Regions from separate parts of the Alteromonas sp. AWJ4_199 genome, predicted to be linked through region 1. Evidence: predicted binding sites of a transcription regulator. Region 1 holds the regulator's gene; the other holds the start of a gene.
What was found. Region 1 encodes LexA, which represses DNA repair genes until DNA is damaged. Its sites were predicted from a motif close to TACTGTATNNNNATACAGTA; they were not measured.
Positions count from the first base shown of each region.

Region 2: a site for LexA is predicted at 2,451-2,470, ahead of ACXAER_RS00525 (putative DNA modification/repair radical SAM protein). Genes of this name have one in related genera too.

Region 1 is NZ_JBSWUR010000001.1:2,387,229-2,396,120, forward strand. Features, by position in the region: gene ACXAER_RS10450 (hypothetical protein) at 1-2,599, shown strand, start outside; gene lexA (transcriptional repressor LexA) at 2,712-3,338, shown strand; gene coxB (cytochrome c oxidase subunit II) at 3,919-5,082, shown strand; gene ctaD (cytochrome c oxidase subunit I) at 5,093-6,751, shown strand; gene ACXAER_RS10470 (cytochrome c oxidase assembly protein) at 6,899-7,486, shown strand; gene ACXAER_RS10475 (cytochrome c oxidase subunit 3) at 7,510-8,403, shown strand; gene ACXAER_RS10480 (DUF2909 domain-containing protein) at 8,418-8,627, opposite strand; gene ACXAER_RS10485 (SURF1 family protein) at 8,673-8,892, shown strand, end outside.
Region 2 is NZ_JBSWUR010000001.1:120,352-129,243, forward strand. Features, by position in the region: gene ACXAER_RS00515 (hypothetical protein) at 1-145, shown strand, start outside; gene ACXAER_RS00520 (TIGR03915 family putative DNA repair protein) at 243-1,049, opposite strand; gene ACXAER_RS00525 (putative DNA modification/repair radical SAM protein) at 1,101-2,342, opposite strand; gene ACXAER_RS00530 (response regulator) at 2,593-4,233, opposite strand; gene ACXAER_RS00535 (VC2046/SO_2500 family protein) at 4,355-4,927, shown strand; gene trhO (oxygen-dependent tRNA uridine(34) hydroxylase TrhO) at 5,006-6,001, shown strand; gene ACXAER_RS00545 (EF-hand domain-containing protein) at 6,054-6,302, shown strand; gene ACXAER_RS00550 (DUF3224 domain-containing protein) at 6,544-6,918, opposite strand; gene ACXAER_RS00555 (helix-turn-helix domain-containing protein) at 7,018-7,812, shown strand; gene ACXAER_RS00560 (hypothetical protein) at 7,951-8,484, opposite strand; gene ACXAER_RS00565 (DEAD/DEAH box helicase) at 8,727-8,892, opposite strand, start outside.

The DNA.
Region 1 (8,892 bases):
AAGCAGCAATACCGCGAATATCGTTCTATCCGATATAGAAACTATTTCAGCGCCTCCCGTTGCTGGTGAACCCTATTATTATGCTTATGACCCTGTTTACACGTCTGACGATATAACCGTTGATGAGGGGTATTATTACGACTCTGATACGCCTGAATCTGACTTGTCAGTATCCTACCGCTGGTACATTAATAACATTGTTCTAGAGGGTGTTAGCGGTAACACTCTGCCTGCATATAACGCGGTATTCGGCGATGAACTGAAAGTAACTATGGTAGTGTCTGACGGTGTTAACATCGTTGAATCACAACCCGTGTTTATCACTATCAGTGACTCTCCAATGACACTCGTCATCTCCAATATGCCTGAATCGGTAACTGCTGGTGGTTACGTGGAGTTCACGGTAAGTATGACTGACCCCGATCAAATTAATAGTGATGTTGCAGGCCAGCTTGTCGCTGCACCTACAGGAGTTACCTTAAACGACGACGGCTTACTAACGTGGCAGGTGCCCAACAGTCAACTGTTTAATGCGCAAACCTATATTTTTAGCTTTGCGAGTCTGGATGGCGATGAGAGCCTGCAAACCGTAGAAATAACTGCTTATGCAGATAAAGCACCGGCGTTTGCCCGCACAACTTCAATAACACCGATTTACAATAGAGGTTTTGCGATTGCCTCAACCAAGGGCGTGAATGAACTCATATCGGTCAATCACCGGAATGTGGGCGCCTTCTTGTTAAACGGAAATAAACTAGAAAATACCTATGTGTACCCTTACAAGTTACCTACAAGAGGAGAAATTAAGGGCGTTTATACACAAGATGCTGACGGCGATAGTAATGATGAAATCTATATCCTTACTGAACAAGGTTTATCGGTTATAAAAGACCGGAAAGACAACGCGGAAACGGTATTTGTAGCAGAGGATAAAATAACGTCAGGATGGCTTTACGATATTGATAGCGACGGTATAGAAGAAATTGCATACCTTCACGGCGATTATTATTACGGTGCGACGTCTATCTCCATTCATAATGTGACAACTGGTGAAAAGTTGCAGCAGTTCGATGTCGATGGTGTATCAACCATTTCTTTTGGTAATGTAGACGACGACGCGTCTATCGAGTTGGTGACTAACAATGGCTACGTATTCGATATTAATAGCGGCGCCAATCAATGGCTTTATGGCAATGGGTTTAGCGACGCTTACGTCGCTGTCGGTGACATGAACAGCGACGGTGTCGATGAAATCATTGGTGCCGACCGTTGGGAGAATATTTCAGTCTACTCTGCGGTGTCGAAAAGTAGTTTGGCGACAGCTGAACATAATGATATCTGCGATTTGAGCTATAGCAAAGATGACCAGACCAATGAGGGAATGCTTGTAATTTCTGAGTGCCAGTGGGGAGAGGTGAAAGCTTTCGCGCTTGAAGGTGGTCAAATTTCGGAACAGTGGAGTGTTATTCACAATGCGTATAGCGGTATGTCGCTTTTAATCGGCGACCTGAATAACGATAGCCGAAACGAAATAATCTGGACCGGCGACAGCGAAATTCAGGTTGCACTGCAAGATGCTGAGGGTGACTACGTATTATCAGATATACGAACGGAAGCACACTCTTCTAATTACTTTGCTGCCGGCTGGGCCCCTTTTGGTGATAATGATGAAAGAGCTGTCTTTGTGAGTGAGACAACTAACTACTACACATCAATTCAGATGCTGTCAGTTAACATGGAGAATGAGATTACCCTTAGCGACGAACTCGGCGACGATGTTTTTGACTATAGCAGACCCGTTGTTACTGACTATAATAATGATGGCCTGGGTGAATTATTCACAGGAGCTTTGAATAGCAATACATCATTCAACGTAGTTAAGTTGTCAGATAATTCAATTCAGTGGTCGCTGAGCCAAAATCAAAACAGCCAAGTCTCACTCATCGAAGCTGTAGACGTGAATGACGATAATTTTGTTGATGCGGTCATTGTTGAAAACAATCGACTCAAAGCATTCGATATTGAGAACCAAGTGCTCATTGACTCTGTCATCAATGAGTTTTCAATTGATGCTGTCGCTGAGCTCACCAATAATGGCGAACACTTTTTTGCTGTTAGTGGCTATGAATCATTAAAGCTCTATACAATGCAAGATGGCGAGTTTGTCGGACTGAATGAACTAGATGTTTCTTGTAGTCAATTGATAAGAATTAATGCTGATGGCGACGACGCCTCTGAGTTTGCATGCTTAGATAGAAACTACAATAGAATAAATATTTATGACGTAACAAATGACGCCTTAGTACTTAAAGACGCCATAACGCCTACATTCGATCTTCAAAATATAGCCGTTATTCCAACGACATCGTCTAATCAATCAATACTTGGCATTTACCAAGCTGAAGAATATGACTCATCGTATGGATATTATGACAACGTTGCTTACCGAGTCACTGAAATAGATATCAATGGACATGTCATTTGGCGTAGCCCTTCCATTGGCATTAATCATGTCGATGGTATGCGTACCCGAAAGAACAATGCCGGCGAAGTAGAGCTTCAAATAGGTAATCCGAACATGGCCCTTCTTGTGAAATAAGGGTAATACACTTGTCGCTGTCTATTGCTTGTAGCAAAAGACGCGGCAAGTGCTTGTTATTTAGTTTTAGGTGTATATACTTACAGGAACTGTATGAACAGACAGGTCTTTTATGCGCCCACTCACAGCTCGACAAACCGAAGTTTTAGAACTTATCAAAACCACCATGCAAGAAACGGGGATGCCGCCTACGCGTGCGGAAATCGCTCGTCAACTTGGTTTTCGTTCTGCCAACGCAGCAGAAGAACATTTGAAAGCCTTGGCGCGTAAAGGCGTGATAGAAATTCTGCCGGGTACCTCTCGGGGTATTAAACTCAATATTCCTCTCGAAAATGACGTACCTGAAGAAGAAGGCCTACCTCTCATTGGTCGTGTGGCGGCGGGTGAGCCAATTTTGGCGCAAGAGCACGTAGAATCACACTACAAGGTAGACCCTGCACTGTTTCAACCTCAAGCAGACTTTTTACTGCGTGTTAACGGCATGAGTATGAAAGACATCGGTATTCTAGATGGCGATCTCCTTGCTGTGCATCGCACCACCGATGTTCACAATGGCCAGGTCGTTGTGGCACGTGTAGACGAAGATGTTACGGTAAAGCGTTTAGAAAAACGTGGTCGTGAAGTATTACTTCATGCCGAAAACGAAGAATTCGCACCTATTCGAGTAGACCTAGCCAACGAACCTTTTGCTATTGAGGGGATTGCAGTAGGCGTTATAAGAAACGCGGACTGGATGTAAGGTTTTAACACCTTCAACGAAAAGCGGCGCACTAGCCGCTTTTTTTATGCCTTTTATTGCTTTATTTCTACCAGTTTTCTGGAGTTAGGGTGACTAAGCCCGCCTTTAAAAAGCGAACCCAACCATGACTATCAGAAAGCGTATTACGCGTATTTTGCCTGTGAATGAACTACTGAATATGCATTCATTATTCTAAAGTTTGTTTGAAAATAAATATTAATAACCTATTAGTTGTTGATTTTATAATCAAATGATTGCTAGTAGAACCTTTGTGTTGTTCAAAATGTACGTTTGATTTTATTCTCGCTTAATACATGCTCATTTCTTTTTCCATCCAATATGTAACGTAAGGCTGCCACGGAAATGATTAAAAATTAACCGCTTCGTTAAATTTTTAATAGAAAAGACTAGACGGCACGACATTATTGCGCAATTCTTATACAGAGATTAACAAAATAATAACAATGACTCTAAATTTGTTTTACAAGTTGAGGTGATGGGTCAATCGTTCGCAAACCATTTGGTAGGGCATCGCGCAAAATAATCAGCGTTTTTGGTCTTGCTATTACGGAGGTGCTGAGTGAAACAACTAACGACCGTTTTCGCAAAATGGTGTTCGACAATACCGTTTTTGCTTTTTTCCCCTTTGCTTCTTGCCCAAGAAGTCAGTGAAGAGGCCTCTTCACTTAATTTAAGGCGCGGTGCCACCGACATCAGCGGGCAGGTTTACGACCTGCATATGCTGATGTTCTTCATTTGTGTAGGTATCGCGGTTGTAGTTTTTGGCGTGATGTTCGCCTCAATGTATCTACATAGAAAGTCCCGTGGCGCCAAGCCAGCTAATTTTCACGAAAACGTGAAGGTTGAAATTGCTTGGACCGTTATTCCTTTCCTTATTCTTATCTTCATGGCGGTACCCGCAGCGAATACTCTAATTGCTATGGAAGACACGTCTGAGCCTGACATGACTGTGCTAGTAACAGGCTCTCAATGGAAATGGCACTACAAGTACATGGATAGCGATGTAGAGTTTTATTCTTTACTCGCCACTCAGCGCGAGCAAATAGAAAACAAATTTCAGAAAACAGATAACTACCTGTTGGAAGTTGACCGTCCCTTGGTTATTCCTACTGGGAAAAAAGTACGCTTTCTTATTACCTCTGACGACGTTATCCACTCTTGGTGGGTTCCTGACTTTGCCGTGAAAAAAGATGCCAACCCCGGATTTATTAACGAGTCTTGGGCCAAGGTGAATGAGCCTGGTATTTATCGCGGACAGTGCGCAGAGCTCTGTGGAAAAGACCACGGCTATATGCCGGTTGTGGTAATTGCTAAAGAACCCGCCGAGTTTGAAAAGTGGATGGGCGAACAAGAAGAGATTGTTCGTAAAGCAAAAGAAGAAGAGCAGCGTCTACTTTCTATGAATATGTCTATGGATGAACTGATGAAAGAGGGCGAGCGAGTATACAACGCAACGTGCGCTGCTTGCCATATGCCAAATGGTGAAGGTTTACCTGGCGTGTTCCCGGCATTAAAAGGCAGCAAGATGGCACTAGAAGATCAGCAAGGTCACATTGACATCGTGCTGCATGGAAAGTCAGGAACAGCCATGCAAGCGTTTGGAAAAATGCTAAGCCTTAAGGAAATTGCAGCGGTAGTGACTTATGAGCGCAATGCCTGGGGCAATAACACTGGCGACATGGTGCAGGCCAAAGATGTCAACGCAGTGGCAAACGGAAACTAGGAGCAGAAAAATGAGCAAAGCAACTGAAGTTATTTCGCCAGATACCTCTGCGCCTCACAGTGATCAAGTAAATGGCGGTCACGCACATGGCGATCACCTACATGATGATCATGAACACCACGATCATATCCCTAAAGGGATAACGCGCTGGTTGTTTACTACTAACCATAAAGACATAGGCACACTTTACCTGTGGTTTGCCTTTATCATGTTTTTAGTGGGTGGTGCGATGGCCATGGTGATCCGCGCTGAACTATTCCAACCCGGTCTACAAATTGTAGAACCAAACTTCTTTAACCAAATGACCACGGTACACGGACTTATCATGGTATTTGGTGCAGTAATGCCTGCCTTTACTGGGCTTGCAAACTGGCTTATTCCAATGATGATCGGCGCCCCTGACATGGCGTTACCGCGCATGAATAACTGGAGCTTCTGGATTTTACCTGGTGCCTTTCTCATTCTACTGAGCTCGCTCTTTATGGAAGGCGGCGGCCCCGCTTTTGGTTGGACTTTCTACGCACCCCTTTCAACGACTTACAGTGGCGATTCGACAGCATTGTTTGTGTTCTCTGTTCACATCATGGGTATTTCATCCATTATGGGTGCGATTAACGTGATTGTGACCATCTTTAATATGCGTGCGCCAGGCATGACCTGGATGAAAATGCCGCTGTTTGTATGGACGTGGCTTATCACGGCATTCTTGCTGATTGCGGTAATGCCAGTGCTCGCCGGTGCGGTTACCATGGTGTTAACTGATAAGTTCTTTGGCACTAGCTTTTTTGATGCTGCTGGTGGCGGCGACCCGGTTATGTTCCAGCATATTTTCTGGTTCTTTGGGCACCCTGAAGTTTACATAATGATCTTGCCCGCTTTTGGCATTATCTCGCAAATTGTTCCTACCTTTTCTAGAAAGCAGCTGTTTGGTTACGCGTCTATGGTTTACGCCACGGCGTCTATTGCCCTGCTCTCTTTTGTCGTGTGGGCCCACCATATGTTTACTACGGGCATGCCGGTGTACATGGAAATGTTTTTCATGTTTGCCACCATGCTTATCTCGGTGCCAACTGGGGTAAAAGTGTTTAACTGGGTAGCGACCATGTGGCGTGGTTCTCTAAGTTTTGAAATGCCTATGATGTTTGCTATTGCCTTTATTGTACTGTTTACCATTGGTGGGTTGTCAGGATTAATGTTGGCGATCACCCCTGTAGACTTCCAATATCACGACACATATTTCGTTGTAGCCCATTTCCACTATGTACTGGTAACTGGCGCGGTCTTTTCTATCATGGCAGCCGTGTATTACTGGTTGCCTAAATGGACAGGCAAAATGTACGACACAACCTTAGCTAAATGGCATTTCTGGTGCTCACTAGTATCGGTCAATGTGTTGTTCTTCCCTATGCACTTTGTGGGTTTGGCTGGTATGCCACGCCGTATTCCTGACTATGCATTGCAGTTCGCTGATTTTAATAAATGGATAAGCCTGGGTGGTTTTGCATTCGGTTTATCTCAGCTCATCTTTCTTGCCCTGCTTATCAAGGCATGCAAAAAGCAAGGTGAGCCAGTATCAGCGCAAGTTTGGGACGGCGCAGAAGGATTGGAATGGGAAATTCCATCACCCGCTCCTTATCACACGTTTGAAACACCACCTGTCGTTAAGTAACGGTAGATGGAGTTGTGAATTGGTCATTCCTTTCAATCGACAAAAGCAGACGGGAATGACATTCACACATTGCAGGTGGTGAGGGAGATAAGCGGTTAAACAAGCGTTTATCAACCTTCACCTTTGGATTTACCCGGAGGTCACGTGATGTCACAGCAAAGTGCAAATAACAAGATGGTTATCAAACTTGTGGCTATTGTCATTGGCATGTTTGGCTTCGGCTTTGCCCTTGTTCCCTTGTACGACGTATTTTGCGACGTAGCGGGAATCAATGGCAAAACCGAGAACACGGCAGCCGTTTATCAATCGGTTGAGATTGATGAGTCGCGAGAAGTGACCGTCGAGTTTATCACTCGCACAAATACTGGTATGCCGTGGGAGTTTCGTGCTGAAACCAAGCGCGTGAAAGTGCACCCTGGCGAACTTAATACGGTGTCGTTTTATGTGAGAAACCCTGCATCAAGCAATATCGTAGCACAGGCCATTCCCTCAGTATCCCCCGGAACGGCAGCACTGTACCTGAACAAGACTGAATGCTTCTGCTTCAATCAGCAGCCATTAGATGCGGGTAGTGAAGCCTATATGCCCATGCAGTTTTATGTAGACCCTCAGCTACCTGAAGAAATTACGTTTTTTACCTTGCAGTACACACTCTATGACGTCACAGCGCGAGCCAGTGACCTAACAACAACACCGAATCCCTTTATGGCTTCCACACCATCAGCTGGCGAATAAGCCGAAGGGGTAAGGAGATGAAAATGCAAACCGAAGTACAGAATCACGAATACCAAAAATACTATGTACCCGCACAAAGTCCATGGCCCATTGTGGGCGCAGTCGCGTTGTTTCTTATTGCCGTTGGCGCAGGAAACTATGTGGTTCAAGCAACCAAAGGCGAAACCGGCTATGGCGGTCATGTCCTTTTAGCTGGGATAGCCGTGCTGCTGGTTATGCTTGTGGGCTGGTTTAAAAACCAAATAGACGAGTCTATGGCCGGCCTATACAGCGATCAGCTGGGGCGTTCATATCGACAAGGGATGAGCTGGTTTATCTTCTCTGAAGTGATGTTTTTCGCTGCGTTTTTCGGTGCGCTCTACTACGCCAGATTTATTTCCGTTCCTTGGCTTGGTGGCGCATCGAATAACGTTATGACCAATGAAGTATTGTGGCCGACCTTTGAGGCCATGTGGCCGCTGGTGTCAACGCCTGGCGGCACTACCACACAGGAAATGAGTGCAGCGGGATTGCCTACAATCAACACGGTTATCTTGCTTATTTCGTCAATTACACTGCACTTCGCTCATGTGGGACTAGAGCAAAACAAACGCAAACAGCTAACCCTCATGCTGGGTATCACTATCTTACTTGGATGTGGGTTCTTGTTCCTACAGGTAGAAGAGTACATACATGCGTATCGCGACTTGGGGCTTACGCTTCAGTCAGGCATTTACGGCAACACCTTCTTTATGCTCACAGGGTTTCACGGCATGCATGTGACCCTCGGTACCATCATTCTTATTGTATTATTTTTTAGAGTGTTGAAAGGCCATTTCACGCCTGAAAACCACTTCGCGTTTCAGGCGGGGAGTTGGTACTGGCACTTTGTAGATGTAGTGTGGGTCATGCTCTACATCTTCGTTTACGTGCTTTAAGGGTAACCCCAAACTCAATAAGGCCTTGGGTTTGGGGTAATTAAACCGGTACCAATAGCGATAAGAATAATAATAACAATGACGGCAGAAGTGAGCACTCGTCGACCAATGTACTTACTCATAGGGCCTTTAGACGTGTCATTTTTCATCATGATTCGCATCGCCATAAACAAATTCACAATCATGTACAGCACCAACGCAACAAGGATTATTTTTATCAACATATTCACCTCTGTTTTTATTCTAATTTTACATGGTGCGAAATAATCATGTTTTCTCGCACGCGCCACGTTATTCCTTGGTTACTCACAGGCTTTAGTGTGGCGATTATGTGCGGTTTAGGGTACTGGCAACTTGATCGCATGGTCCAAAAGCAACAACGCTTAGCTAGCATAGCGCAAAAGCAAAGTAATGGAACCTTGAGTTTAGAAGCGGCGCTGGCTCATGATGATCCTCGGGATATTAATGTGTCGTTCAGTGGCGCAATAG
Region 2 (8,892 bases), 2.3 Mb from region 1:
TTATAATATCGACAAACAAGCGCTGTTCGATGCATTAAAACGAGCTAACCGTAATATTAAACTACCAGCTAGCATTTGGATTTACGAGCAGACTCGGCCGCAATGGGCTAAAGAAGTAAGGAAGAAAATGGGCCTTGATGAATAATTATGCGTCGAGTTGTTAAAAGCATATCATCCAAGAGCCTGCTGCTTTTCGTTTACATAGTAGATTAATCAAACATTGTAAACTTATGTGCCAAATCCTAGTTAGTCCTACAATCACTGATCATTTTCCCGGTGCGTGCATCTGATTGTTTGATCATATCGTCTATTAGTGTCGTTTCAGGCATGTTTTTCCAGTACTTCTTAGGCATTTGATTTAACATCGCACCTGTTTTGATGCGTGCAGGATTAAATATATTGGCGTAATAGGTCAGCCAGTATTTTTCAATGCGATCATCATCGGGTACAACGCTTGAATTGGGATTATCTTCTAGTACTAGGGTTTCGGTATCCCAATGAGCTGCACGATAGGGCGTTAATATAGACCACCGCATGTTCTTAAACCGGGTTTGGAAGAAGTTAAGCTTTATCTCTAAACTGAAATGCTCGGGTTCATACCATGCAACAAAATGCTCTTGCCCCTCTACGTCTATTTCTCTGAACCTTAGGAAGGCACTCATTTTATAAGCATCACGTTTTACCGCTTTCGCCATAGCGAAAAGCTGTACAACATCGTCGTCAGTTTTCATTTGAATGAGTTGCTTATTTTCATAAACGACACGCCACAACACCCGGTAACAAAGCGCAAATCGATTATCATCGTTATGGCACAGGGCGTACTTTAAAAGCATTAGTGTAGGTTTAGGAATACTAAGGTTGCTTCGCGGCTTTTTTCGCGGCATTTTGCTTTCGTAGGGCTCAGCACCACTACCGAACAGATCGTCTTGTACTGAATGAGCGCTCTGCCAAATAATATGTTCAGGGGAGATACGCTCAGCAATGCATTCTCGCGAGGCTTCCCGCCATTCATCAAAGCCAGGTACTGAGGTAATGGTAATGGTCTTCATATAAAACAACCTTTAAGACTGCGGCTGAACTTATTTTTGTTGTCAACATACTTAAGCGCTAAACAACTCAAACTGTTTAGGCTGTTTAAACTGAAGCTCGAAATTATTACTGTCGAGTAAATGGATATCAGGGAAGTAATCTCCCACGCTGATAAAGGGCTTCAACTTTTTAAGAGGTAGCCGCATTTTAGTAAGGTCAATCCAGTTGAGCTTTGTATTACGCCTTATGGATAAAATCTTTTGTACCGTTCGCGCACCAAGGCCGGGAACGCGTAGCAGCATTTGTTTATCAGCTTTGTTTAAATCAATAGGAAATAGGTGACGGTTACGTAATGCCCATGAAAGCTTCGGGTCGTAGTCCATATCTAACATGTCGTCTTGCAAGATTTCATCTAGGCCAAAACCGTAAAAGCGTAAAAGCCAATCCGCTTGATACAGGCGGTGTTCTCGTATCAATGGCGCAGGTTTTAGCGGTAAAACTTCGGAAGCATCAGGAATAGGGGAAAATGCTGAGTAATACACCCGACGAAGTTTTTGATCGCTATAGAGCTTAACGCTTGTATCTAAAATGGTTTTATCGTTTGACCCATCAGCACCTATAATCATTTGGGTAGACTGCCCTCCAGGTGCAAAACGGGGAGGGCGTTTGCCCGAATATGTTTTGTCTACTTTATGTTCAGCGATTTTTTCTTTTAACGTATTCATCGAACCGTGAATATCGCCAAGATCTTTCTCTGGTGCATATTTGTTTAGCGAAGACTGTGTAGGCATTTCCACATTAATACTAAGTCTGTCAGCATAAAGACCTGCTTCTGCTTGTAATTCTGGCGACGCATTCGGGATAGTTTTAAGGTGGATATATCCCTTAAATCCGTGATCAAGACGTAGCGACTTTGCAATACGTACCATGCTTTCCATAGTGATATCGGGCGAACCCACGATTCCAGAGCTTAAAAACAAACCCTCAATGTAATTGCGCTTATAAAAATTCAGGGTTAAATCTACCGTTTCTTTGACCGTAAAACGCGCCCGTTGAACATTGCTTGAAACCCTATTAATGCAATAATGACAATCATAAATACAGTAGTTTGTCATAAGGATCTTAAGCAGCGAAACACACCTTCCATCAGGTGTGAAGCTATGGCATATTCCCGAGCCACCAGTAAGCGAACCTATACCGGTCTTTTCGGTTTTTCCAGCTTGTCGTTTACCTGCTGAACCACTCGCACAAGACGCGTCGTACTTGGCCGCATCGGAAAGAATTTCAAGTTTTTGTATCAGTCTGTCATACATCGCAGATTTAACTTTCCTATAAGTAATTACAGTCAAACAGCCTAGTAATTCTTTTAGAAACACGACTAAACGTGTTTTGTAAACTAGGCTGAGAGTGAAAGTGTTATAGCATGTATAAATATACAGTACAATTGCGCGTGGTAATTGAAGGTGAAGATTTAATGTTGGCGGGATTGTCCCAAATCAGGATTGACGCCGGTGAGTGACGGCGAAGACTATCTCGCTGTTAACCGATTAAAATAAGCTAAAGCTAAAATCCTATAAATTTAGATAGTTCATCTCGAATGTTATCGTATTTTTCTTTGTAGGCCGCTTTTAGTGGCATGTCATCAATTAGCTTAAACAGTCGTTTACACTCGTTTATTAACTTTACTTCGGCCTTATCTTCTTGAATAGCTATTTGAAGTAGACATTGCAGCAAGTTGAGCGCTACGCCTGTATTTACCGGTGCAAAACCTTGAGCGAGAGCAAATGAGGCTTTGGCGCGTTCATAGTCTTGCTGCTGATAGTGTTGAATACCCTCACGATTAAACTGCTGATAGCTCGCAAGGCTTTTTTGCGCGCTGAGTGCCTGGACCTCCAGCATCTTTGAACTGTTCTGGTCGAGTTCATCATTTCTAGCGCTAAGAATGGCGTTGAGCGCTAACGCGTCGTCAAATTCACCGAGTTTGTACATAACGTTTATGCTATCTGGAATAAATACAGTGGGTACCTCTGAGTATTTATCATCAAGTTGCGTTTGCGACTGGTCAAGATGACGCTTCGCGTCAATAAGCTTCCCATCAATCGCGCTTATCCTTGCATTTACAATATTGCCAAAAATATCTACGTCGAAATCCCTGTCGATTTTATACAGGTGCTCATCGAATTTTCCTCGCTGCAATGTGAGTAACGCTTCTTGCTGATACTTATTGCGCTGGCTTTTGTCATCAGATGACTCAGCAACATCAAGTAAGCTGCGAATCATTGTGCACCAATGTAAGCTTGCTTTATGCACAGTGCGTTTTGATAGGTTCCAAATTGCTTGGCTAGAGTTGGCCGCTAGCACTAAATCGTTATTTTCCCGGCCAATTTCACAAGCCTTAAAGTGGCGAGGTAAAGAGAAGGGCGATAGTTTAATAGCCTCTTTAATTGAATCTAGGGCCTTTTCACCAGCTTCCAAGGCATGGTGCGCTTGCGCAAGAATATCATGAGCATCAGCATTGAATCGGTTGCGTTTTAACGTTTTCTTAGCAATGGATATCGCTTTTTCGTATTCATTTAACAGCAAATAGGTTCTACCTATCGCTACCTGTGCCCATAGTACAGGTCTACCTTCAATATACTCTTTTAGTACATCTAAAGCTTTTTGAGGTTGAGAGATGCGCCAATAGAGTTCAACTAGCAGTTGTTCGCAGTGTCCTTTGTAGTGCTGAGGGTTTTCTAACAGTGTCTCAATGTGATCTATGGCGCTATTGTATTCACCTTGCTCTATTAGGTTGAACGCTTGTTGAAGAAATTGTCGTTTTTGCCATGCACGAACAATACGAGATTTTAATTGTACTTGTGAGAAGGGCTTTATTAGAAAATCGTCTGGCCGACGTTCAATACTGCCAAGCACTACCGGTCGAGCACTATCAGCACTGATAAGAATAAATACTGAGGTGGGGTTAATAAGCCTTCGCGTGCGCAACTCTTCTATCAGTTCATAGCCATTTTTAGTATCAGCCCCCAAATGTAAGTCACAGATGACAATATCAAATTTATGTTTTTTACACAGCGATACTGCCTGTTCAGCCGAAGGCTTAGTGACAACATCAGACGCCCCCATAGAATGCATTAGTCCTTTCAAAAGAAGAAGGAAAGGACGTTGGTCCTCAACAATCAATACTTGTTTGTTGCTAAATTGCATTTCGAATCCGTGAATAAACGCTCTATCATTATTTGAAAGTATATCTAACTTTAGAAAATAAGCTTAAGAAAAACATTATCTTGCCGACAACATACGTATACATAAACAGCACTGTGTACGAATGTCACCAGATTTTGCCTCAGCAAGTGAACAAACAACACTAGACCCCAGTATTTACTGGGAGCGAAGTGGTGTACTTGCTCGTGCGTCATCGCAGGGGGCATTATTTTCGTTATACCTTGCTATGCAGCAGCATAGCGTAGCTGAACCGTTCGAAATTGAATCGGCCACGTCAGACTCTAACACTTCAAAAAATAAAGAAGCGCAGCTTGCCGCATTAAATCACTACAGGCGTCCGTCGTTGTCCGTCAGTGAAATTGAGTGGACAGACATGCAAGTGCACTCAAATTTAGTCGCTATTGACTATGAAAGTGCACGCCTTTATCTGAGTATGAAGCCAGCGCCGTTAGCTCAAACTGATGACGCAAAACGCATTCCGGATGATGTTGTAAACAACTGCAGTCTAGCAACGCAGAAGCGATTAAAACGGCAACATGCCAAAGCCATAAAAGAAGATAATACGTTACTTTACGATATTATCTCTTCACAAGGCGACGATGATGACGGGAAATATGGGCAAGATAAGCACCAAGCTACAACGCCAGACTTTTCTTCATTTGAAAATATCGCCTAGTTTTTAACGCTCAGTTTTGGTATATTCCGCGCCGCATTTTTGCACTGGTCTTACGCTCCAATCAGCAAAGGTTAAAATATGTCTAAATATATTGTATGCGCAATGTATAAATTTGTTGCGCTTGAAAACTTTAAAGAAATCCGCCAGCCGCTTCTAGAAACTATGGAAGCAAATGGTATTAAAGGTACGCTTCTACTCGCTCACGAAGGCATTAACGGTACTGTTTCAGGTACCCGAGAAGGTATCGACGCATTGCTCGCTTATCTGAATAGTGATGAACGTATCAATCCTATCTCTTACAAAGAATCACTTCACGACGAACAGCCGTTCTATCGCACTAAGGTAAAACTTAAAAAAGAAATCGTGACCATGGGCGTTGAAGGTATCGACCCTCGCCAAACTGTGGGTACATACGTTAAGCCTAAAGACTGGAATGCACTAATAAGCGACCCAGATGTAACCGTAATTGACACCCGAAACGGTTACGAAATAGAAATTGGCACTTTCAAGAACGCCATCGACCCTAAAACCGACACGTTCCGCGAATTCCCAGAATACGTAGAAAAAGAACTCGACCCGTCAAAAAATAAAAAAGTTGCCATGTTCTGTACCGGCGGCATTCGCTGTGAAAAGTCGACAGCCTATTTGAAAGAGCAGGGGTTTGAAGAGGTTTATCACCTAGAAGGCGGAATTTTACAGTATCTTGAAGATGTGCCAAAGGAAGAGTCTATGTGGGAAGGCGACTGCTTTGTATTTGATAATCGCGTTGCGGTAAACCACGACCTTGAAAAGAGTCATTACGAACAGTGCTACGCGTGTCGACTTCCTATTACCGAAGAAGACAAACAAAGCGATAAATATGAGCCTGGCGTAAGCTGCCCTCATTGCCATGGCACACATACCGACGATCAAATTGCCCGCTTTAGAGAACGTGAAAAGCAAGTTCAGCTAGCGAAAGAGCGACAACAAGAGCACGTAGGTACCGAAGCGCGTTTGACTATGGAACAAAAGCGTAAGGAAAAAGCAGAAGCTCAACGTTTACGCGCACTTAAAGCAAAAGAAAATCAGGCGTAGACAGTCAGAAAGAAGGGCGTTACACTCGTGTTTATTGCAGTTGAAATAAGGAATGCGAGTGAGCACTCAACTTTCAGAATCTAAAATTGAAGAAATTAGAAAGGACTTCAGCTTTTTCGATCGTGATGGCAATGGCCAAATCGATTTGCCAGAGTTCATCGAGCTTCTAACCGTAATTTCACCAAAGACTAAAGCTAGCCACGTACAAGAGGGCTTTAAGCTTATCGATAGCAACGACGATGGCTACATCGACTTTGAAGAGTTTTTAGCGTGGTGGCAAGAAGGATGGTGGGAGTACTAAGTTTTACTTAGTAAACCATACCATCGCTAGGTTTTGTGTATGCTCTATTGAGTGTGTCTAAAAAGCTTATAGCTACGCAAAAAGAAATCGTTAAAACGGGTGCTGTGTAAAGCACCCGTTTTTTTATGTTTAAGTTTTGCGCTGGTATGGGGGGGCAAAAATTAGGTTGATATGTCTTAGTTTTTGGATGGCTGCTTTGAGCGTGAAGCGGACGTAATAGTATTGTCCGCTTTGTAAAAGTTTATGAAATTTGGTAGATAGCTTTCCCTCCTTCTATGGAGCTGAAGCTGCCACTTTTACCTATTAGGCTACATTCATGGCTACTATCAACTATTGTAAATTTGCTTGATGCAATTCCACTCTCAAATTTTCCATCATGCTTTAATGTGAGTACAACTTGTTCATCGTTTTTATCACACGTAATGGTTTCAAATCCATTGAATAGAGCATCACCATTTTCACTGTAGTAAAGTTTATATCTTACTTCGCTATTACCATTAATATCGCCTGAGTAAGCTTGTTGTACTAATGCAGTGCTAAATTTCTGACCCTTTTCAAATTGTTGTTCAACGGTCTCTTGCCACTTTGTAATTAGAAATGTACCTTTTAACTCCATAGTTTTTTCCTTTTAATCAACCTAACAACAAAAATGTTACTACGCTATTAGTTGATTGATATAGTAAAAACGCGACAATAAACAAAAGATTGATCACATTTGAAAATAAATAATGAAGAAATAAAAGGGGTGTTACACCGTCAGGTTAGTGAAGAGAACTATCACTTACGTAGATATTTTCCAAGTGTTCTATTTAATGGTTTTATTGAACAATTTTGGTTTGTTGATTGGAATTTAGAGGAACAAAGAACTCATACTCAACAAAACTTACCAGATCCAAATTTTCACTTAATTATCAGCAATGATGGAGTTAAGTTATTAGGGCCTGTAAGCAAAATATACTCTTATAAAATGGAGGGGAAAGGGCGAATAATAGGTGTGAAATTTGAAACAGGGGCCTTAAAGGAACTTTTACCTCTGCCGATTGAAGAATATGTTAACAGAGAGGTACTTGCCAAAGATATATTTGGCTTGGACTTCGCAACTAATTTAATCTCTTTATATGAACATGAAAACGATGCAGAGGTTATTAACTATCTTCATGATAGTCTTGTTCCTTTTGTTCAATCTATTACTAGACCAAAAAAGATCACTCAAAATATGGTCTCTTTGGTCAAAAATAACGAAAATATTTGTACGGTTAAGCAAGTAGCTAACTATGCAAACATTTCTTCACGATCGGTTCAGCGATATTTCTCAGAATATGTAGGCCTCAGCCCTAAATGGCTTATACGTAAGTACAGGCTTAGCAGGGTTTTAGATGAACTCGAATCCAACACCGTTAGTATCTTAGATATTGTTACCCGATTGGAATATGCTGATCAATCTCACCTTATTCGAGACTTTAAAGAAGTTTTAGGAATAACTCCAAACAGATACAACAAACTAAAGTGAATTTTTTATATCCTATTAAGGTCAATATCCGCTTTTGGCACAAAGCAGAAGTAGCTAGTCAATAATCTGTTCGTCCGCAACTTATCTATAACGGAGCTTCAAGTCTATGACTAAGCTATGTAAGCTACCCAGTAAAGGCTACCAGTCAGCACTGTATACCTTATTAGCTTTTGCTGCCTCGACTTCCAGTGGTGCTTGGTCGTAGCCGTACTCAGCCATATCGAAGAAATGTTGGGTAACAACTTCGTCTAAGCTAGCTCTTTCAATTTGTAACACGTGAACCATCTCATGGGCTAATTTTGGCCTGTTAAGTACAAAGTCTTTACGCGCGTAAATTGAATAACCAAAGACTTGTGCGTTGTTAATGATACCTTCGCCGACAAGCCCAACTGCTTCACCAAATACTTTCAAAGCAAAGTTTTCATAAGGGAATGGCACTTCATCCACATAGACGACTCTAACTTTTTCAGGGTATTTAATGCCTATTTCTGCTGCTAGCGCCAACTCTTGTTCATTTAGCGGTTTACCTATTTCAAGCCCTTTCTGATCAGTTTCATGCGCCCATTCGATGTATTGAGGCAATAAGACACTCGCAATTATTTTTTCATAAAAAAGTACGGAAACAATGAGTACAGCAATGAGTAATATTGAGAAGAGTTTTAATGCTTTCATGTCTATAAAGTCCGTTTTAAAGAAAGGCTAAAGAAGCTTTAAAGGTAATTAGAGTAACTAATAATGCTAGAGGATATCCTCTCGCTATATATGCAAATTAAAGCATGTGTTACGAAGCTATCATAGAGAAAGTATGTAAGAGAATATTTGTTAGGAATAAATGAAGCGATGACCGCCGCTATTAACGCTAGTCTGTGATAATTAGCGGCGGATTAATTAGGTATTAACTATTGAGCGTTATTTTACTCGTCATCATCCGGCAGTGTTTTTCTTGGTTTGCGTTTAACTGGAACCATACCAATATCTTCACCAGTCATGGTATCAACCCGTTTTTTAGCACTGGTTTTAACAGGTTTCGCTACACGCTTTTTGCCATTTTGCGCATTAGCTTTTTTCGACACTTTTTTC